2 regions of the Streptomyces sp. NBC_01003 genome follow, and region 2 is predicted to be linked to the other one. Evidence: riboswitches for the same ligand, from Rfam matches in the RefSeq annotation. Region 2 holds a riboswitch; the other holds the start of a gene.
What was found. Region 2 has a riboswitch for S-adenosylmethionine ahead of thrC (threonine synthase). Riboswitches for the same ligand answer to the same signal wherever they lie in the genome.
Positions count from the first base shown of each region.

Region 1: it holds a riboswitch for S-adenosylmethionine, as region 2 does, so the genes downstream of both, OG698_RS32570 (aminotransferase class V-fold PLP-dependent enzyme) here and thrC (threonine synthase) in region 2, are expected to answer to the same signal.

Region 1 is NZ_CP108707.1:7,148,674-7,159,486, reverse strand. Features, by position in the region: gene OG698_RS32580 (rhomboid family intramembrane serine protease) at 1-611, shown strand, start outside; gene OG698_RS32575 (Lrp/AsnC family transcriptional regulator) at 652-933, shown strand; gene OG698_RS32570 (aminotransferase class V-fold PLP-dependent enzyme) at 1,003-2,376, opposite strand; SAM riboswitch class IV at 2,544-2,660, opposite strand; gene trpD (anthranilate phosphoribosyltransferase) at 2,774-3,838, opposite strand; gene OG698_RS32560 (cytochrome bc complex cytochrome b subunit) at 3,967-5,604, opposite strand; gene OG698_RS32555 (Rieske 2Fe-2S domain-containing protein) at 5,601-6,659, opposite strand; gene OG698_RS32550 (c-type cytochrome) at 6,656-7,465, opposite strand; gene OG698_RS32545 (heme-copper oxidase subunit III) at 7,539-8,159, opposite strand; gene OG698_RS32540 (hypothetical protein) at 8,347-8,748, shown strand; gene OG698_RS32535 (Ig-like domain-containing protein) at 8,829-10,088, opposite strand; gene OG698_RS32530 (cytochrome c oxidase subunit 4) at 10,239-10,637, opposite strand; gene ctaD (cytochrome c oxidase subunit I) at 10,634-10,813, opposite strand, start outside.
Region 2 is NZ_CP108707.1:5,637,366-5,648,178, reverse strand. Features, by position in the region: gene OG698_RS25945 (cold-shock protein) at 1-1, opposite strand, end outside; gene OG698_RS25940 (MoaD/ThiS family protein) at 453-728, opposite strand; gene thrC (threonine synthase) at 787-2,097, opposite strand; SAM riboswitch class I at 2,091-2,222, opposite strand; gene OG698_RS25930 (glucosyl-3-phosphoglycerate synthase) at 2,403-3,350, shown strand; gene OG698_RS25925 (hypothetical protein) at 3,388-5,496, shown strand; gene OG698_RS25920 (trehalose-6-phosphate synthase) at 5,607-7,013, shown strand; gene otsB (trehalose-phosphatase) at 7,184-8,038, opposite strand; gene OG698_RS25910 (DUF3263 domain-containing protein) at 8,091-8,309, opposite strand; gene OG698_RS25905 (ABC transporter substrate-binding protein) at 8,389-9,639, opposite strand; gene OG698_RS25900 (ROK family protein) at 9,860-10,807, shown strand; gene nagA (N-acetylglucosamine-6-phosphate deacetylase) at 10,807-10,813, shown strand, end outside.

The DNA of each region.
Region 1 (10,813 bases), 1.5 Mb from region 2:
GCACGGGCGACCGGCTGCTCGCGGCGCAGAGCGAGTACTTCGAGCGCTGGGGCGTGATCCCCGTCCAGCTGCTCACCGGCTCCCCACGCGCCGCGCTCACCACCGTCACGGCCCTCTTCGTCCACGGCAGCTGGCTGCACCTGCTGGGCAACATGCTCTTCCTGTACGTCTTCGGCGCGATGGTCGAAGAAGGAATGGGCCACCTCCAGTTCGCGCTCTTCTACGTGCTCTCCGGCTGCGCGGCACTGCTCGGCTACGCCATTGCGTACGCGAGCTCGGAGCAGACCCTGGTGGGCGCCTCGGGGGCGATCTCCGCGGTGCTCGGGGCGCTCCTGTATCTCTTCCCCAGGGCGCGCGTGACGAGCCTGTTCCCGTTCCTGTTCTTCCTGCCACTGCGGTTTCCCGCGTGGGTGGTGCTGCCGTTCTGGGTGGCGCTCCAGTGGGCGGCGGCCCGGCAGAGCGGCCAGGGGCCGGGAGTGGCCTACCTGGCGCACCTGGTCGGGTTCTCCGTCGGGTTCCTCTACGCGTGGGTGCGCTACAGAGGAAGAAAGCGGGGTGCGCAGAGCGGTTCTGTGCAAGGGCGGGGGCGGGAGACGGGAGGGCTAGAGTGAAAGCAGCCCCAGCCACGGCCACCGAGGGAGACAGCCAGCCGTGATCACCGCGATCGTGCTCATCAAGACCAGCGTGGACCGGATCCCCGAGATCGCCGAGTCGATCGCCGCCCTCGACAGCGTCAGCGAGGTCTTCTCCGTGACCGGTACGTACGACCTGATCGCCATGGTGCGCGTCGCGCGCCACGACGACCTGGCGGACGTCATCCCCGGGAAGATCAGCAAGATCCCGGGCGTGGAGGCGACGGACACGCACGTCGCGTTCCGCACGTACTCGCAGCACGACCTGGAGGCGGCGTTCGCGATCGGGCTCGACTCCTGATCCGGCCCGCTTGACGACCGAAGGCCGCCCCGAGGGGCGGCCTTCGTCATGTCCGGTGAGGTCGGCGGATCACACCGCCGGGACGCAACGCCCGTCCTCCGTGCGGTAGTTCCAGCGAGCGCCGTCGCGGACCAGCTCGGTGACGGCGCGGACGAAGCGCTCGACGTGCTCGTCCGGGGTGCCTGCGCCGAAGCTGACGCGGATCGCGTTGAGGGACTTCTCGCCGGGCGCGGCCTCGGGCGCCCCGCACTCCCCCTGCGACTGCGGGTCGCTGCCCAGCAGGGTGCGCACGAGGGGGTGGGCGCAGAAGAGGCCGTCGCGCACGCCGATGCCGTACTCGGCGGAGAGCGCGGCCGCGAAGTGCGAGCTGTTCCAGCCTTCGACGACGAACGAGATGACGCCGACGCGCGGGGCGTCGTCGCCGAACAGCGAGAGCACCTTCACCTCGGGCACGGCGGCGAGACCGTCGCGGACCTTGCCGATCAGGTACTGCTCGCGGGCGACGAGCGAGTCGAAGCCCGCCTCGGTGAGCGCCTTGCAGGCGGAGGCGATGGAGTAGACGCCGATGACGTTCGGCGAACCGGCCTCGTGGCGGGCGGCGCTGTCGTGCCACTCGACGTCCACACCGCCGTCGGCGCGCCGCGCGACCTTGCGGGAGGCGCCGCCGCCGGCGAGGTAGGGCTCGGAGCCCTGGAGCCAGTCGGCGCGGCCCGCGAGGACGCCGGAGCCGAAGGGCGCGTACAGCTTGTGCCCGGAGAAGGCGACCCAGTCGACATCGAGGTCCTGGATGTCGACGGGGTGGTGCGGGGCGAGCTGCGCGGCGTCGAGGACGATGCGGGCGCCGTGCGCGTGGGCCGCGGCGGCGAGCTCACGGACGGGCCACAGCTCGCCGGTGACGTTCGAGGCACCCGTGACGCACACCAGGGCGGGGCCGTAGGGGTCACGGTCGGCGAGGGCCCGCTCCAGGGTCTGGACGGCCTCGCCGGGCGTGCGCGGCGCGTTCAGGTACGTCACCCGGGCGTCGCGCCACGGCAGGAGCGAGGCGTGGTGCTCGGTCTCGAAGACGAAGACCTCGCAGTCGGCGGGGAGCACGGCGGCGAGCAGGTTGAGCGAGTCGGTGGTCGACCGGGTGAAGATCACCTGGTCGTCCGCGCGGCAGCCAAGGAACTCGGCGACGGTCGCGCGGGAGTTCTCGAAGAGGTCGGTCGACAGCTGCGACAGGTACCCGGCGCCGCGGTGCACGCTGCCGTAGTACGGCGCGTAGGCCGCCACGTCGTCCCAGACCCGCTGGAGCGCCGGGGCGCTGGCCGCGTAGTCGAGGGCCGCGTAGCTGACCTCGCCCCCGGTGACGAGCGGAACGGTGACATCCCGGCCCAGAACCGGCAGAGCGCCGGGAATTTCACGACAAAGCGACTGGTCGGCGGCAGCAGTGGGGACAGACATGGCGAACTCCCGTGAGAGACAAGCGAATTGACCATGCCGGAGCCAATGGCTCGACAGCACGGCTGAAAAGTGGAGAAGGGGGTGCGGAGGTGGGGCGGAGATGCCCTATCGCATTCGCTTGCTCACGAGACTGCTCCCTTGAGGACCAGGACCCCAGGGTGTGCAGGGGTCCGCGCTTGCAGAGCACCTTGCTGTGCACTGCCTGGTCTTCACCCGGGGCACCCCGCCACGGACGGAGGGTTGCCGGACAGCGAGCCGGGGCCTAATCGCTGTCACTCATGACCTGCCGAGAAGTATGCCAGCTGATCGCTTCATCGCAACAGCGTGTCCGCATCCCGGACTGAGCGTGGTGGGGAGGTGCCGGCCGGCACCTCCCCACCACTTCTGTCCTGCACGTTTACGCGTTGCTGGCCGCCACCCAGCGCTCCAGCGTCCGCTTCGCCGAGCCCGAGTCGATCGACTCCGCGGCGCGGGCCATGCCGGCCCGGATCTGGTCGGTCAGGGGGCCCTCGCCGGGCGTGAGAGCCACGAGCGCCGCCGCCGAGTTGAGCAGGACCGCGTCCCGTACCGGGCCCCTCTCACCGTCCAGCAGGCGGCGGGCCACCTCCGCGTTGTACGACGCGTCGGCGCCCCGCAGCGCGGACACCGGCACCAGGTCGATGCCGACGTCCCGCGGGTCGAAGGCCTCCTCGCGCACAGTGCCGTCCCGGACCACCCAGATCCGCGAGGTCGCCGTCGTCGTCAGCTCGTCCAGGCCGTCGTCGCCGCGGAAGACGAGGGACGAGTGGCCGCGCTCGGCGAAGACACCGGCCACGATGGGCGCCATCCGCGCGTCGGCGACACCGACGGCCTGGGCCCGCACCTTGGCAGGGTTGGTCAGCGGACCGAGGAAGTTGAACGTCGTGCGGATGCCCAGCTGGCCGCGGGCCGCCGCCACGTGCCGCAGCGCCGGGTGGAACTTCACGGCGAAACAGAACGTGATCCCGGCCTCCTCCGCGACCTCGGCCACGCGCTTCGGCGTCAGCTCCAGATTCACGCCGAGCTTCTCCAGGACGTCCGAGGCGCCGGACGCCGACGAGGCGGCGCGGTTGCCGTGCTTGACGACCTTGGCGCCCGTGCCCGCGATGACGATCGCCGACATCGTGGAGATGTTGACCGTCTTGGCGCCGTCGCCGCCCGTGCCGACGATGTCGACCGTGTCGCCCGGGACCTCGATCACGTTGGCGTGGTCGTACATGGACCGTACGAGGCCGGAGATCTCCTCCACGGTCTCGCCCTTGGCGCGCATGGCCACCGCGAACCCGGCGATCTGCGCGTCCGTGGCCTCGCCCCGCATGATGCGGTCCATGGCCCAGGCGGTGTCGTCGGCGCTCTGGTCGCGCCCTTCGAGGAGGCCGTTCAGGAGCTGGGGCCAGGAACGGCCCGCCGCGGTATTGCCTCCTGCGGGGGTCACAGCATTCATCTGCCGCTCCTGGTTTTCAGTGTGTAAGGGAACAAGGCCACCCTATCCAGCCCGGAGAGCGGCAAAGAGCCCCGTCCAGTGCCTGGACGGGGCTCTCACCGTGGCGACCGTGTGGTCAGGTCAGGTGATCAGTGGTGGCCGTGGCCGCTGGTGATCTCCTGGTACTCCTCGACAGTCGGCTTGGGGATCTGGCTCTCCTCGCCGTACATCCCCTCGGAGAGCTTGGCCCGCAGCTTCTCCGTACCGGACACCTTGCGCTCCACACCGTTCTCGTCGACCGTCGGGCCGACCTCGAGCGGCGCGTACTGCTCGTGCGCGGTGAGGGTGTGCAGGGCGTCGGGCCCGAGCGGCTCGTGGACCTCGATGAACTCACCGTGCGGCAGGCGCTTGATGAGGCCGGACTCGCGTCCGTGCAGCACCTTGTCCTTGTCGCGGCGCTGGAGGCCGAGGCAGATCCGCTTGGTGACGATGAAGGCCAGTACGGGCACGACGAAGAACCCGATACGCACGAACCAGGTGATCGCGTTGATCGACAGGTGGAAGTGCGTGGCCCAGAGGTCGTTACCACCACCGAGGAGCAGGACGAAGTACCAGCTGATCCAGGCGGCACCGAACGCGGTCCGGGTCGGGACGTTGCGCGGGCGGTCCAGGATGTGGTGCTCGCGCTTGTCGCCGGTGATCCAGGACTCGATGAACGGGTAGACCGCGATCACCACCAGGACCAGCGGGAAGATCATCAGCGGGATGAACACACCCAGGACGAGCGTGTGACCCCAGAGGTTGATCTCCCAGCCCGGCATGAAGCGGATCAGGCCCTCGGAGAAGCCCATGTACCAGTCGGGCTGCGCGCCGGTGGAGACCTGGTCGACCCGGTACGGGCCCATGGCCCAGATCGGGTTGACCGACGCGATCGCGGCGACGACCGCGATGACACCGAAGACCAGGAAGAAGAAGCCACCCGCCTTGGCCATGTAGACCGGGAGCAGCGGCATGCCGACGACGTTCTTGTTCGTCTTTCCGGGGCCCGCGAACTGCGTGTGCTTGTGGTAGAAGACCAGGATCAGGTGAGCGACCACGAGACCGAGCATGATGCCCGGCAGCAGCAGGATGTGGACCGAGTAGAACCGCGCGACGAAGTCGCCGCCCGGGAACTCGCCGCCGAAGAGGAAGAACGACAGGTACGTGCCGACGATCGGCACGGACAGGACCGCGCCCTCCATGAAGCGGACACCGGTGCCGGAGAGCAGGTCGTCCGGCAGCGAGTAACCGGTGAAGCCGGTGAACATGCCGAGGACGAACAGCAGGAAGCCGAATACCCAGTTGACCTCACGCGGCTTGCGGAACGCACCCGTGAAGAACACGCGCATCATGTGCACGAACATGCCGGCGAGGAAGATCAGCGCCGCCCAGTGGTGGATCTGCCGGATCAGCAGACCACCGCGCACCTCGAAGGAGATGTGCATGGTCGAGTTGAATGCCTCGGACATCAGCTGTCCCTGCAGCGGGACGTAGCTGCCGTGGTACTCCACCTCGTTCATCGACGGGTGGAAGAACAGCGTCAGGTACACACCCGTGAGGATGATGATGATGAAGCTGTAGAGGCAGATCTCACCGAGCATGAAGGACCAGTGGTCCGGGAAGATCTTGCGCATGTTGGCCTTGGCCAGGGAGTAGATCCCGAGCCGGCCGTCCGCCCAGTCGGCCACCCGCTCACCGGCGGGCGCCTTCTCGCGCGAGGACGCGTCGTTGGTCGTCGAAGTGCTCATCCGCGCTCCCAGAAAGCAGGACCGACGGGCTCTGCGAAGTCGCCGAGCGCCTGCAGGTAACCCTCGTCGTTCACGCCGATACGCAGCTGCGGGAGCGCGTGGCCGGCGGGACCGAAGATGACGCGGGCGCCGTCGGAGAGGTCGAAGGTGGACTGGTGACAGGGGCAGAGCACGTGGTGCGTCTGCTGCTCGTACAGGGAGATCGGGCAGCCCACGTGGGTGCAGACCTTCGAGTACGCGACGACACCCTCGTGGCCCCACGCGAGCTCTTGCTTGTCCTTGATCTCGTCCGGCTGGATCCGGACCAGCATCAGGGCGGCCTTGCCCATGACCTGCTGGAAGTCCTCGTCGTGCTCCTCCACGCCCTCGGGCTTGGCGAAGGTGAGCGAGCCGACCACGATGTCCGAAGGACGCAGCGGCTCGTTCGTGTTCATGTTGACGAGGAGCTTGCCCTTCTTCCACGCGGTGTGCCGGAGCTTGTCCTCCGGCAGCGGACCGAGGTCACGGAGAAGGACGATGCCGGAGAGCGGGACCATCGCGACCGCGCCGAAGAGCGTGTTGCGGATCAGCTTGCGCCGGCCGAACTGCGACTCCTTGGCGCCCTGCTTGAAGTCCGCCAGGACCTTCGCCTTGACCTCGGGCTCGGCCGAGATCGCGTGACGGTCGTCGGCGACCTCCACGTCGGACATCAGGGTGCGGGCCCAGTGGACCGCGCCCGCGCCGATGCAGAACAGCGCCAGGCCGAGCGTCATGCCGAGCGCGAAGTTCAGCGCGCTGATGTGCCCGATCGGCCAGATGAAGACGCTCTTGTCGGCCTTGATCGTCACGAACGCGGCGATGAAGGCGACCGTGGAGAGCATCGAGAGCGTGAACAGGAAGGCGACCACGCGCTCGGAGCGCCTGGCGGCCCGCTCGTCGATGTCCTGGATCCGGTGCTCGTGGGGCGGCAGCCCCGGATTGGCGAAGGGGTCTTCCTTCACCGCGACCGAGCCGTGCGGCTGGTCGGCGTCCTGCGCGCTGGGCAGGTTCTCTTCTGGAATCTCTTGACTACTCATGACTTCTTGGCCTTTGCGGTCCGAGCGGCGACCCAGACGGCGACGGCGACCAGGGCGCCGAGACCGAAGACCCAGGCGAACAGGCCTTCAGTGAACGGGCCGAGCCCGCCCAGCGTCAGCCCGCCGGGGCTCTCGGTCTCGTTGCCGTTGACCGCGTTGATGTACGCGATGATGTCCTTCTTGCTCTTCTCCGGCATCGTGGTGTCGGGGAAGGACGGCATGTTCTGCGGGCCCGTCTGCATGGCCTCGTAGATGTGCTTCGGGCTCACGTCCTCCAGGTTCGGCGCGAACTTGCCGTGTGTCAGCGCGCCGCCCTCACCGGTGAAGTTGTGGCACTGCGCGCAGTTGGTACGGAACAGCTCGCCACCGTTGGCGATGTCCGCACCCTCCGGGCTGACCTGGTTCTTCGTCGGGACGGTCGGACCGGCACCGAGCGAGGCGACGTACGCCGCGAGCTGGTCGATCTCGGCCTGCGAGTAGATGACCTTCTTCTTCGGGATCTGCGCGCCGGGCTGCTGCGCGGGCATGCGCCCGGTGCCGACCTGGAAGTCGACGGCCGCGGCGCCCACGCCCGTCAGCGGCGGACCGTCACTGGATCCCTGACCGCCGGTGCCGTGGCAGCTGGCGCAGCCAACGGCGTAGAGCTTCTTGCCCTCGTCGATGGCGAGGGACTGGGCGGTTTCGTCGGCCTGCGCCTTGCTCGCGGGTGCGAACGCGGCGTACAGCCCCCCGGTGGCCGCCAGCGCGAGGAGTAGGACGACGACCGCCGCCAGCGGATGGCGTCGTCGTGCGGAGAGCTTTTTCACGGATTACCCCGGTGTCAGGATCTTCTGCGTCGGTGCTTACTGGACGAGTCGGTACGTCGGGACGACGTGCCGGCTACTTGATCAAGTAGATCGTGGCGAAAAGGCCGATCCAGACGACATCGACGAAGTGCCAGTAATAGGACACGACGATGGCTGCGGTCGCCTGCTCATGGGTGAACTTGCTGGCCGCGTATGTGCGCCCGAGGACGAACAGGAAGGCGATGAGGCCGCCTGTCACGTGCAGTCCATGGAAGCCAGTCGTCAGGTAGAACACCGAGCCGTACGGGTCGGAGGACAGCGAGAGACCGTCCTTCGTGACCAGCTCGGTGTACTCGAAGATCTGACCGCCGATGAAGATCGCACCCATGATGAAGGTGACGATGAACCATGTCCTGAGCTTCTTCACATCCCCGCGCTCGGCGGCGAACACGCCGAGCTGACAGGTCAGTGAGGAGAGCACCAGGATCGTGGTGTTCGTCGCTGAGAACGGAACGTTCAGCGACTCGGCCATTTCCTTCCAGTGATCTGGCCCGGTCACCGATCGCAGGGTGAAGTACATCGCGAAGAGGGCCGCGAAGAACATCAGCTCGGAACTCAGCCAGATGATGGTTCCGACGCTGGTGAGGTTCGGCCGATTGACCGACGGGTGCGCGTGCCCGGTTTCTACTGTCGTTGCTGTCGCCACGACCGACATTATGTCGGTCGCTTATCTCGCGCTCACCCCGGGGGGTGCCGTTCGGAGTGTCTGTGGGGTGTGTCCAGCCCGTATGGCCCATCAGGGCGGTGTCCGAACCGGTGTTGACGGGGTGTCGAGAGGAGTAGGCTCCGCGCAACGCTTCCCCACCTTGATGAGTCAAAGACGCCGAAGTCTCGGAGGAACGATGCAGTCGACCGCGACGGTCCTGGTCTACAGCGACAACGCAAGCACCCGCGAACAGGTCCGCCTCGCGACCGGGCGCCGGCCCGCCGCCGACGCCCCCGAGATCGAGTTCGTCGAGTGCGCCACGCTCCCGGCGGTCCTCAAGGAGCTGGACCACGGCGGCATCGACGTCTGCGTCCTGGACGGCGAGGCCGTTCCCGCGGGCGGCATGGGTGTCTGCCGGCAGATCAAGGACGAGATCTTCCACTGCCCGCCGGTGCTGCTCCTGATGGGCCGCCCGCAGGACGCCTGGCTGGCCACCTGGAGCCGCGCCGAGGCCGCCGTGACGCTGCCGGTCGACCCGGTGGAGTTCGCGGGCACACTGGCCTCCCTGCTGCGCTCCCGGCGCGCCGTGGAGGCGTAGGGCGCTTCGGTACACGGACGGGGCGGCCCGCAGCGCTGCTGCGGGCCGCCCCGTCCGTGTGTGTTCCGGAGTCAGAAGTCTCACACCTCGGGGCTCAGCCGGGCCGCCTGGACCGTGCTGCGGCCGCCGTCCGTCGCGACCGCCTGGACGGCGCTGCCCTTCTCCCAGTTCTTCCAGCTGAGGTTCCAGTCGCCGAAGCCGTTGCCGAACGGGTCCATTTGCGCGCCGTTGCTGTTGACGACCTTCACGATGTCGCCGGTGCGGACGGTGTTGAAGAACCACTCGGCGTTGCTCATGCTCATGCCGGTGCAGCCGTGGCTGACGTTGGCGTACCCCTGCGAGCCCTGGGACCAGGGCGCGGCGTGCACGTATTCGCCGCTCCAGGTCACCCGGGTCGCGAAGTACACGGGCATGTCGTACGACTCCGACGAGCCCTCGGCGATGCCGATGCTGGTGCTGCGCATCCGTACGAAGCGTTCCTTGCCGAGTACGACCTTGACGCCGTTGCGGGTCTCGAAGCCGGGCTTGCCGGTGGTGACGGGGAGGGTGTTGATCACTCGGCCGTTGCGGTAGACCGTCATCTGGTGAGAGCCGGCGTCGGTCACGGCCTCTATTCGGTCGCCGATGGTGAGGCGAAGCGGCTTGGAGGCGCCGCCCCAGAGGCGGTCGCCGACCTTGATGCCGTCGAGGGTGCTGTGCGCCTCCACGGTGGCTCCTGCGGGCCAGTACTCCTCGGGGCGGAAGTGCAGCGTCTTGTCGTCCACCCACGTCCAGGAGCCCGCCACGGCGGGCTCCGAGTCGACCTTCAGGGCCCGCTCGACGACGGCCCGTGCGGCCTTGTCCTTGACGGCGGCGCTGAGTTCGGCGGTGACGGGCTGTCCGACGCCGTACTTGCCGGCCTCGGGGCCGAAGGTGACCTTCAGGGACTTCTTCTTGTTCGGGTGGCCCGTGTCGAAGGTGAGGACCTTGCGGCCGGGCGCGCCCTCGTCGTCCTCGGTGCTCACGTGCACCGTGTAGTGGGCGTCGGCGGCGAGCGGGGCGGTGCTGTGCCACCTGCTGCCGTCGGCGGACAGTTCGCCCACGACATAGCGGCCTATCTCGTCGGTGGCCGTGACATCGGTTATGCGTGCTTCGTCGCCCTCCGAGGTGATCTCTATGGGCTTGTCCGGGTCGGCCTTCTTGCTCCCGGACTCGCCGCTGAAGCCGATCTCGCCCGCCGCGTCGTACGGCTTGGCGGAGAGCGGGTGACTGGAGCCGCTGCAGCCCGTGACGCTCGCACCGAGTGCGGTCACCAGCAGAGTGCAGCCCATTACCATGCGAATTCTCGGTGAGTTGTTCATGAGCAACACGGTATGAACCCCCGCCGCCTGCGGCGCGTCGATTAGGCCGTCCGAGGCACGGCCGGGACGGGGCACGGCCGGGACGGGGCACGGGAAAGGGCCCGGTCACTCCGTCAGGAGTGTCCGGGCCCTTTCGGCGTCGTCCGGGCCCTACTGGGTCCGGTTCTCGCCGCGGTAGTACTCGAAGACCCAGCCCCACAGGCCGATCATGATGACCGGGGCCGAGAAGTACATCAGCCACCAGCCGAAGACGACGCCCATGAAGCCGAGCGCACCGCCGATGGCCAGAGCGAGCGGCTGCCAGCTGTGCGGGCTGAAGAAGCCCACCTCACCGGCGTCGTCCGCGACATCGGCCTCCTTGTTGTCCTGCGCACCCGTGTCGAGCCGCCGGGCCGTGAAGGCCAGGTAGTAACCGACCATGATGCACAGGCCGAAGGCCAGGAAGAGCGCCGTCGTTCCGGCGGGCTCCTTCGACCACACGCCGTAGACGATCGCCGTGGCGAGCACGAAGACGCTCAGCCAGATGAACATCTTGCCTTGGACCTTCACTTGCCGGCCTCCTTGCCACCGGAGAGAGCGTTGCCCCCGTGGCCGCCGTTCTGGAGCTGGTCCATCGCGGCGATCTCCGGGTGGTGCAGGTCGAACGCCGGCGATTCACTGCGAATGCGCGGCAGGGTGAGGAAGTTGTGCCGCGGCGGCGGGCAGGACGTCGCCCATTCGAGCGA
Region 2 (10,813 bases):
TGACTAACTCCCCTATTACTGGCCCTTGCACAGGCCCGCACTTCGCGGACCCGGGTCAGACCTCACCCCCCATTGGTTGGGGGTGTGCGCCGGAACGCGTCGACCGCGGCTGAATGTATCTGCCCAACTGCCGTCTGCAACAGGTCAATCGGACGAGAAATCTGGGCACGGCAGAGCGGTAGAAAGCGGCGGAGCCATTGGATTCCGGGGCAACTCGGGCCCGACAAATGCCACGAACACCCGATAAGGGCTGGGCACTTTGGCTACTTCTTGTCGGACCGGGGCCGACTTCATATATGCGCTCGGCACAAGCACGAAGCGCGGTTCCCAACTCTACCGCGCTCAACCCTACAGAATTGCCCCCTCCGCTTCTCTTGCGGAGGGGGCAATTCAGGTAACTCTGTGTGGCCTCGTCAGGCCGGGCGATCAGCCGCCGGCACTGTGCTCGACGGTCAGCCTCCGGCGACGGCCGGGATGATCGAGACGCCCGCGCCTGCCGGCGTCGCCGTCTCGAGGCCCTGCTCGAAGCGCACGTCGTCGTCGTTGACGTACACGTTGACGAAGCGGCGCAGCTTGCCCTGGTCGTCCAGGACGCGGGCCGCGATGCCCGTGTGGTTCTTCTCCAGGTCGGCGATGACCTCGGAGAGGGTGGCGCCCTCGGCGGGGACCTCGGCCTTGCCGCCGGTGTAGGTGCGCAGGATGGTGGGGATGCGGACGTTGACGCTCATGTCGGGCTGCAGCCTTTCCGTGCGGGTGTCGCGGGTGTCGCGGGTCTTCGCGGGGTCTTCAGTGGGCGAGGCCCGCGTCGCGGAACGCGTCCAGGCTCGGGCGGATGGTGGCGGTCGCCTGGGACGTCTCGGCGACCGCGTCGAGGGTCTTGAGGCCGTCGCCGGTGTTGAGGACGACGGTGGTGAGCGCCGGGTCGATCAGGCCGGCCTCGATCAGCTTCTTCGTCACGCCGACCGTCACACCGCCCGCGGTCTCCGCGAAGATGCCCTCGGTCTGCGCCAGGAGCTTGATCGCCTCGACGACCTGCTCGTCGTTGACGTCCTCCACGGCGCCGCCGGTGCGGCGGGCGATGTCGAGGACGTACGGGCCGTCGGCCGGGTTGCCGATGGCGAGCGACTTGGCGATCGTGTTCGGCTTCTGGGGCCGCACCACGTCGTGACCGCCCTTGTAGGCGACGGAGACCGGCGAGCAGCCCTCGGCCTGGGCGCCGAAGAGCTTGTACGGCTTGTCCTCGACGAGGCCGAGCTTGATCAGCTCCTGGAGACCCTTGTCGATCTTCGTGAACTGGGAGCCGGACGCGATCGGGATGACCAGCTGGTCCGGGAGCTGCCAGCCGAGCTGCTCGCAGATCTCGTACGCCAGGGTCTTGGAGCCCTCGCCGTAGTACGGGCGCAGGTTGACGTTGACGAAGCCCCAGCCCTCGCCGAGCGGGTCGCCGATGAGCTCGGAGCAGAAGCGGTTGACGTCGTCGTAGTTGCCCTCGATGCCGACGAGTTCGCCGCCGTAGACCGCGGCCATGACGACCTTGCCCTGCTCCAGGTCGTGCGGGATGAACACGCAGGAGCGGAAGCCGGCGCGGGCCGCGGCGGCGCCGACGGCGCCGGCGAGGTTGCCGGTGGAGGAGCAGGACAGAGTGGTGAAGCCGAAGGCGCGGGCGGCCTCGATGGCCTGGGCGACGACGCGGTCCTTGAAGGAGTGCGTGGGGTTGCCGGAGTCGTCCTTGACGAACAACTTGCCCTGCTCGACGCCGAGTTCACGGGCGAGGTTGTCGGCCTTGACGAGCTTGGTCCAGCCGGGGTTCAGGTTCGGCTTCTCGGCGACGTCGGCCGGGACGGGCAGGAGAGGGGCGTAGCGCCAGATGTTGGCGGGTCCGGCCTCGATCTCCTTGCGCAGCGACTCGGGGTCGCCCGTCGGCAGGTCGTAGGAGACTTCGAGCGGCCCGAAACACTCGGCACAGGCGAAGATCGGTCCGAGCGGGAAGCTGGTGCCGCACTCGCGGCAGGAAAGCGCCGAGGCGGGTCCGAGATCAACGGAAGTGGTGGTGGCGACAGTCTGCGCAGCCATGATGGCGAGGCCCTTTCTCCTCATCTTCCTCGCGGCGCATCTCGCCACGAGACGGAATTGGCACCTTCCCCACCTGGACCTCGGCAAGGTCGGCGGGAGGGTTGCCGGGACTTCAACGGGCCGTATCCCTCTGTCCCTCTGGATGAGCGCTATTCGGTTGTTGAGCTGACGCTTGATCACTCAAGCGCGGCGGCGACCCCGACATGCGATGGTCACCGGCGTTGTTCAAGACTGTAACCGAAGGCCTGGACGCTTGAGATAGTCGTCCGAACCGCGAGATGGATCACAGTTCGTGATCAGACAGTTCAGACAGTGAGGAGCCGCGCACCGTGCTGGAAGAAGTAGAGCGCTGGCTGAGCAGGCGTTCCTGGTCGGTGTCGGACCGCCCGCTCCCTCAGCTGATCGCCGCGAAGCGCGCCTCGGGCACCTCGGTGAGCGTGGTGCTGCCCGCGCTGAACGAGGAGGAGACGGTCGGCGAGATCGTCGCCGAGATCCGGCGCGCCCTGATGACGGAGCGGGTGCCGCTGGTCGACGAGCTGGTGGTGATCGACTCGGGTTCGACGGACCGCACGGCCGAGGTCGCGCGGGCCGCCGGGGCGCGGGTCGTGCACCGGGACGCGATCCTGCCGAGGATCCCGGCCGTGCCCGGCAAGGGCGAGGTGCTGTGGCGCTCGCTGCTCGTCACGAGCGGCGACATCGTCTGTTTCGTGGACGCGGACCTGAAGGAGTTCTCCGCGGACTTCGTCTCGGGGATCGTGGGTCCGCTGCTCACGGATCCCGGCGTGGACTTCGTGAAGGCGATGTACGACCGTCCGCTCGGGTCCGCCGCGGGTCAGGGCGGCCGGGTCACGGAGCTGGTGGCGCGCCCGCTCCTGAATCTGCACTGGCCGCTCCTTGCGGGGTTCGTGCAGCCGCTCGGCGGCGAGTACGCGGCCCGCCGGTCGCTCCTGGAGCGCCTGCCGTTCCCGGTCGGTTACGGGGTCGAGCTGGGCCTTCTCGTCGACGCGCTGCACACGGTGGGCCTGGACGCGCTCGGGCAGGTCGACGTCGGCGTGCGCAAGCACCGGCACCAGGACGGGCAGGCGCTCGGGCGTATGGCCGCGGCCATCTACCGCACAGCACAGCTGCGGCTCGCGCGCGGTCACCTCGTACGTCCCGTGCTCACCCAGTTCGAGCGCGGGGAACAGGGATTCGAGCCGCGCACGCACGACGTGGACACCGAGGAACGCCCCCCGATGACCGAAATCACCGAGTACGCGGAGCGCCGCGTGGCGTAGCCGGGGACAATCGTATGTTTTGCCTACATTGCCCTTTATGTGGCTCAGACAAGTTTCGGGTGGGCGACGGCTGCGCGCAGCCGCGACCCGCACCGCCGGGGCGCTCGTCGCCACGGCCAGCGCGCTGACGGCGCTCGGCGTCGCGACCCCCGCCTCGGCCGACGTGGTCACCCCGTTCACCAAGCGCTACGTCGAAGCGCTGTACGGCGACTTCGTGACCATCGGCAACACCGTCATGGGCTGTCCGGCCGCGCCGGCCGACCTGGCGGCGCGCTGCGCGGCCGCCACCGACGGCCGGGGCAGCGACAACAACAACACGTTCGTGATGCGTCGCGTCAACACGGCCGGTACGAAGGCCGGTTACGGCTCGAGCACCGGCCGGGTGACGATCCCGCCGGGCGCGAAAGTGGCGTACGCCCGCCTGTTCTTCGGCGGCAACGACGGCACGTACAAGGGCCCGAGCGGCGCGCAGCTCGCGCGGTGCGACATCTCCGGCGCCGATGTGGAGCCCTCGCCGAGCGCCCCGCTCGCCGCCATGCCCGTGATCGCCGTGAACGGCAGAGCCGCGGCGAAGGTCTCCACCGAGGACCTGGTCCGGGACCCGGCGGCCACCTACGGCCCGCACTACTACACGGGCGAGGCCGACGTCACGAGCATGTTCGCCGGCGTCACCGGCACCGGCGCGCCCGTCCCCGTCGCGGTCGGCGGCGTCTGGGCGCCCAACGGCAAGGGCTGCGCGGCCGGCTGGTCGATGACCGTCGTCTACAAGTACGACGCCCCGAACTCCACGTACGCCCCGGGCCGGCGCAACGTGTACGTCTACGGCGGGCACGTCCTCCAGCGCTCCGCCTCGCCCGCGACCACGATCCGCGTGAACGGCTTCCACCGCGCGGGTGACGGCAAGGTGCGGGCCGGCGTCACCACCTACGACGGCGACTGGAACACGCCGGGCGACCGGTTCCTGGTCGACGGCAAGAACGTCACCGAAGCCCACACCGGCAACATCAACAACTTCTTCACCAGCGAGGACGACGGCGCCGTCGCTCCGAAGACGGTCAACAACCTGAGCGTCGACGCGAAGGAGTTCGAGCTCCCCGACGGGACCGTCCCGCCGGGCGCCACCTCCACCGAGCTGATGTTCACCACCAGGGGCGACACGTACGTCCCCTCGGCGCTCGCCCTGTCCGTCCCGGTCCCCGACCTGGAGGTCACCAGGACGGCGAGCCCGAAGGCGGCGGGCCCCGGCGACACCATCACCTACACGGTGAAGGCGAAGAACATCAGCTCGCTCGACTACCCGAACGCCACGTTCAGCGACGACCTGACCGGCAACCTCGACGACGCGACGTACAACGGCGACGTGCGCACGGACCTCGGCCACGTCGCGTACACCGCGCCGAGGATCGGCTACACCGGCGACATCCCGGCCGGGAAGACCGCCACCATCACGTACTCGGTGAAGGTCCACGACCCGGTCCGTGGCGACGGGAAGCTGCCGGGCGGCTTCGAGGTGCAGTCACCGCTCTCCAACTGCGAAGCCGGCAGCACCGACCCGAGCTGCGGGACCGCCCCCCGGATCGAGAAGCCGCAGCCCCCGGCGCCGCCCGCCCTGCGCATCACGAGCGTGCCGGAGCGGCCCGTCGTGCCGCCCTGCGAGGAGACCGGGAACACCATCACGATCGCCGACTTCTCCGCCAGGAACCGCACCGGCGCCACCGTCGAGTGGCCCGTGACGGCGGGCTCGGCCCCGGCCGCCTCCGCCGGGACCGTCACGAAGCGGGGGTCCGTCTACGTCTGGAAGGGTGACGTCGCCACCCACGGCAAGGTCGTCATCACGCAACGTGTGAAGGCGTCCTGCACGACGGGCGGGACCACCGTGATCACCGTGACGGCGAACGTTCCGCGCACCAACTGCCCGAAGGCCCGGCGCGTCGGGAACGACCCGTGCACGTCGGTGATCACGGCCAGGCGGCAGCAGGGCCGCCCGGGCCCGCCCGGGGAGTCGCACGGGACGCACCGGCCTGCGCACGGCTCGGAGCTGGCCACGACCGGCGGCTCGCACACGCTCCTGTACGGCGGTCTCGCGGCGGCCCTGTGGGGGCTCGGCGTCCTCGCGGTGGCGGCGGCGCGCAGCCGGCGTGGCTGACGCGCGGGGGTAGGTATCAGGACAGACGAACGGCGGATCGTATACGGCCGGGCTCCCACGGAGTCCGGCCGTACGTTTGAGCGTTTACGGGCCGGGCTACGTTTGCCCGTATGGCTTCCACGCAGGGTGCACAGATCCTCGTCGCGTCCAACCGCGGTCCGGTCTCGTACGAGCTCGGGGCCGACGGGACGCTCGACGCGCGGCGCGGCGGGGGCGGGCTCGTCTCCGGGCTCTCCGCGATCGGGCAGGACTCGGACGGCACGAGCGCGGTGTGGGTGTGCGCGGCCCTCGGCGCGGGTGACCGCGAGGCGGTACGGCGCGGCGTCGGAGAGCCGGGGGTGCGGATGCTCGACATCGACCCCGAGGTGTACGCCGACGCGTACAACGGCATCGCGAACTCGGTCCTCTGGTTCGTCCACCACATGCTGTACCAGACACCTCTCGAGCCGGTCTTCGGGCCCGAGTTCCGTGCGCGGTGGGCGTCGTACGAGGCCTACAACCGGGCGTTCGCCGAGGCGCTGGCCGCGGAGGCCGGGCCGGGCGCGGCGGTCCTCGTGCAGGACTACCACCTGGCGCTCGTGCCGGGCATGCTGCGCGAGCTGCGCGACGACCTGCGCATCGGGCACTTCTCGCACACCCCGTGGGCGCCGGTCGACTACTTCAGGATGCTGCCGGACGACGTCGCGGGGCAGTTGCTGCGCGGGATGCTGGGCGCGGACCGGCTGGGGTTCCTGACGCGGCGCTGGGCGGACACGTTCACGGCGTGCTGCGAGGCCGTGGTGGGCGGCACGTCCGGTACGGAGATCGGGGTGCACGGCCTCGGCGCGGACGCGGACTTCCTGCGGGAGCGGTCGCGGCGCCCCGACGTCGAGGAGCGGCTGGCCGCGCTGCGGGCACAGATCGGCGACCCGGACCGCAAGGTGATCGTCCGCGTGGACCGCACGGAGCTGTCGAAGAACATCGTGCGCGGCCTGCGCGCGTACCAGCTCCTCCTCGATGAGCACCCCGAGTGGCGCGAGCGGGTCGTGCACGTCGCCTTCGCCTACCCGTCACGGCAGGACCTGGCGGTCTACCGGGAGTACACCGACGAGGTGTCCCGGGTCGCCGAGGAGATCAACTCCCGCTTCGGTACGGAGAATTGGACCCCGGTCGCACTCCATGTGAAGGACGACTTCGCGCGCTCCCTGGCCGCGTACCGGCTGGCCGACGTGGCGCTGGTCAACCCGATCAGGGACGGCATGAACCTCGTCGCCAAGGAGGTCCCGGTCGTCTCCGACGAGGGGTGCGCGCTGGTCCTGTCGCGGGAGGCGGGGGCGTACGAGGAACTGGGCGAGGACGCGCTCGTGGTGAACCCGTACGACGTGTCGGCCACGGCCGAGGCGCTGCACGCGGCGCTGGTCATGGGCGGCGGGGAGCGCGGCGAGCGCACGAAGCGGCTCGCCGCCGCCGCGACCGCACTGCCGCCCGCCCAGTGGTTCCTCGACCAGTTGAACGCGCTGCGGGCGCTGGGGGGCTAGGGCCTGTCGTCACATTCCCGTCGTCCGCCCAGAGGGCGGGCCTCGCGGCGTCTGGTGCGTGCAGCTGCAAGGCGGAGGAGGGCGTCGACGCGGAGCGTCGGCAACCGACGACAACGCCGCAGATGTGCGTGCCAGACGCCGCGAGGCAGGCGGGAATGTGACGACAGGCCCTAGGGCCTGCTGATCGCGCGGGCCAGGTCCGACATGAGTCCCACCACTCCCTGCGGCCCGTCCACCACGATGTCCGCCCGTTCGGCCAGTTCCGTGACCTCCGAGCTGCCGCTGCACACCAGAAGGCCCGGCACCCCGTCCTTGCGGAGCTGGTCGACGGCGGTGAACGCGGGCAGGTCGCCGAGGTCGTCGCCCCCGTAGAGCACCGACGTCGCGCCCACCTCGCGTACGTACGCCGTGAGCGCCGCGCCCTTGTCCATGCCGGGCGGGCGCAGTTCCAGGACGAGGCGGCCGGGCTCGACGATCAGGCCGTGGCGGGCCGCGAGGTCGGACAGGGGCGCGCGCAGCGCCTCGAACGCCGCCTGCGGGTCGGCCGCGCGGCGCGTGTGGACGGCGACGGCACGGCCCTTCTCCTCCACCCAGGTGCCGCGCCAGGCCCCCACGGACTCCAGGACTCCGGGCAGTTCGGCGCGGACGGCCGCGACGCCGGGGTGCGGGGCGGGGGCGTGGACGGTGCCGGTGACGGCGTCCCAGCGCTCGGCGCCGTAGTGGCCGAGAACGACGAGGTGTTCGAGGCCGGGGACGCCCGCGAAACCGCCGTGGCGCACGGCGACGCCCGCGGGGCGGCCGGTGATCACGGCGACGGAGGCGACCTGTGGTGCCAGCGCGGCGAGCGCGCGGACGGCGTCCGGGTGCGCCCGGGCCTGTTCGGGGTCGGGCACGATCGGCGCGAGCGTGCCGTCGAAGTCGAGCGCGATCACGGCCCGCGCGGGGTCCGAGAGGAGTGCGTCGAGGCCGTCACGCCCGGCGGAGGTCACAGGCGACGGCAGGTCGTGCTGCTGTGGGCTGCCCATGCGCCGAGCCTATCCGCGGGAGGCGGACCGTACTCCCGATGCGCGGGGCGGGTCAGCGCTCCTCGCGGCGGGCCTGCCGTATTCGGCGCAGCCGGTTGACCGTGACCGGGTCGTGGGCGAGGGCCCTCGGGTCGTCGAGGAGCGCGTTGAGGAGCTGGTAGTAGCGCACCGGGGCGAGGCCCAGCTCCTCGCGCACGGCGCGCTCCTTGGCCCCGGCCGACGCCCACCCTCGCCGCTCCAGGGCGAGAACGCCCTGCTCACGGGGGGACAGGCCGACGGGCGGCGCATCCGCCGCGTCCTCGGCGGGCGGTTCGGGCTCTGCGTACGGCGGTTCGCTCACGGCAGCGACGCTACTCCGCGTTCTCCGCCGCGTCGGCCGCCCGCTCCAGCCGGCCGAGGGTGGCACCCGGGTTGCCGTTGGGGCCGACGGTCGTGCCGATCTCGCGCTTGATGCCGGCGCTGACCTGGGCCCAGGAGGTCTTACCGACGGGGTAGAGCTCCGAGTTCTGCAGTTCGCCGAGGAACTTCCAGAGCTTCTGGTCGCGCTTGTCGTCGGCCATCGTGTCCGACGCGGAGTTGGTGACCGGCAGGAGGTCGTACTCGCGGGAGAAGTCGAGGACGTTCTTCTCGCTGTAGACGTAGTCGAGGAACTTGCCGATCTGGTCCTTGTGGCCGTTCTGCCGGAACGCCATCATCCAGTCGGCGACGCCCATGGTCGACCGGGTCCTGCCGTTGATGCCGGGCATCGGCACCGTGCCGAACTTCACGCCCTTCTTGGCGGCCATCTGCATCAGCGTCGGGTGGCCGTTGAGCATGCCGACGTCACCGCGCGTGAAGGCCGCGAAGGCCTGCGCGCGATCGAGCTTGGCGGGCGGCGTCGGACCCGTGAGGCCCTGGCCGACCAGGTCGTTCTTCAGCCACTCGAAGGTCTTGACGTTCTGCGGGGAGTCGAGGCTGTAGGTGCCGACGTCGTCGGTGTACCCGGAGCCGCCGCTCAGCATCCACATCATGGTCTCGGCCTGCGCCTCTTCGGGGCCCAGCGGCAGCGCGTAGGGGATCTTCACGCCGCGCGCCTTGAGGGCCTTGGCGTCGGCCTGGAGCTGGGCCCAGGTCTGCGGCGGGGTCAGGCCGGCCTTGTCGAAGAGGGTCTTGTTGTAGAACAGCAGCCGCGTGGAGGACGCGAAGGGCATGCCGTACTGGACGCGGGAGACCTCTCCGGCGGCGGCGAGCTGCGGCAGGAAGTCGGACTGCACGGGGATGGAGAGCAGGTCGTTCGCGCTGTAGAGCTTGCCGCTCGCGGCGTAGTCGGAGTACGCGCCGATCTGCGCCATGTCGGGCGCGTGGCCGTCCGCGACCATCTTCTTGACCTTGGCGTCGACGTCGCTCCAGGAGTAGACGCTGACGTCGACCTTGATGCCGGGGTTCTTCTTCTCGAAGGCGGCGGCCAGCTTGTCCCAGTACTTCTGGGAGCTGTTCGCCGGGGAGTCGCCGTAGTCGGCGGCCACCAGCTTCAGGGTCACGTCGTCGGAGCCGGGGCCTCCGCAGGCGGCCAGCGTCGCCGCCATGCCGAGCGCGGCCACCGCCGCCGTCAGACCTGTCATGCGCCGCTGCACAGCCGGTTTCCCACCCTCTTGAAGTCGCTCATCCCGATTTCGGACCCGGAATGTTCACGAGGCCCGGTCATAAGGTCTACACCACACCGGTTTCGCACCCGCAACGGGCCTTCGCCGGGAAAGCGGAAACGCATCATCCGTACACATCGACGCAAGATCCATGCAAGTGGACTAGACCTCTCGCGGGTTGAGGCGCGAGACTGTACCCGTGAGACACGTCATCGCCCTCGATGTGGGCGGCACCGGAATGAAGGCCGCCCTGGTCGGGGCCGACGGCACCCTGCTCCACCAGGCGCGGCGCGCCACCGGCCGCGAGCGGGGACCCGACGCGGTCGTCGAGACCATACTCGGCTTCGCCGCCGACCTGCGCGCGTACGGCGAGGAGCACCTCGGGGAGCCGGCCGCCGCGGCCGGCGTCGCGGTGCCCGGCATCGTCGACGACGAGCACGGCATCGCCCTGTACGCGTCGAACCTCGGCTGGCGCGACGTGCCGATGCGCAGGCTGCTGAGCGAGCGGCTGGACGGCATCCCCGTCGCCCTCGGTCACGACGTGCGCACCGGCGGCCTCGGTGAGGGGCGGCTCGGCGCGGGCAAGGGCGCGGACCGCTTTCTGTTCGTGCCGCTGGGTACGGGCATCGCGGGCGCCATCGGCATCGGTGGCCGCATCGAACCCGGCGCGCACGGCTCGGCCGGGGAGATCGGCCACATCGTCGTACGCCCCGGCGGCACGGACTGCAGCTGCGGGCAGCGCGGCTGCCTGGAGCGCTACGCCTCCGCGTCGGCGGTCTCGCTCGCCTGGGCCGAGGCCACCGGCGACCCGGAAGCGGACGCCGCGGACTGCGCCAAGGCCGTCGAGTCCGGGGACCCCAGGGCGCGGCAGGTCTGGCTGGAGGCCGTGGACGCGCTCGCCGACGGGCTCGTCACGGCGCTCACTCTGCTGGACCCGCGCACCCTGATCATCGGTGGCGGTCTGGCCGAGGCGGGGGAAACCTTGTTCACACCACTGCGGGCCGCTGTCGAGGAACGCGTGACGTTCCAGAAGCTGCCCACGATCGTCCCGGCGGCCCTCGGGGACACCGCCGGCTGCCTGGGCGCGGGCCTGCTCGCCTGGGACCTGCTCGCCCAGTCCACCGATTCCACGGAGGTAGTCGCCTGATGGCCG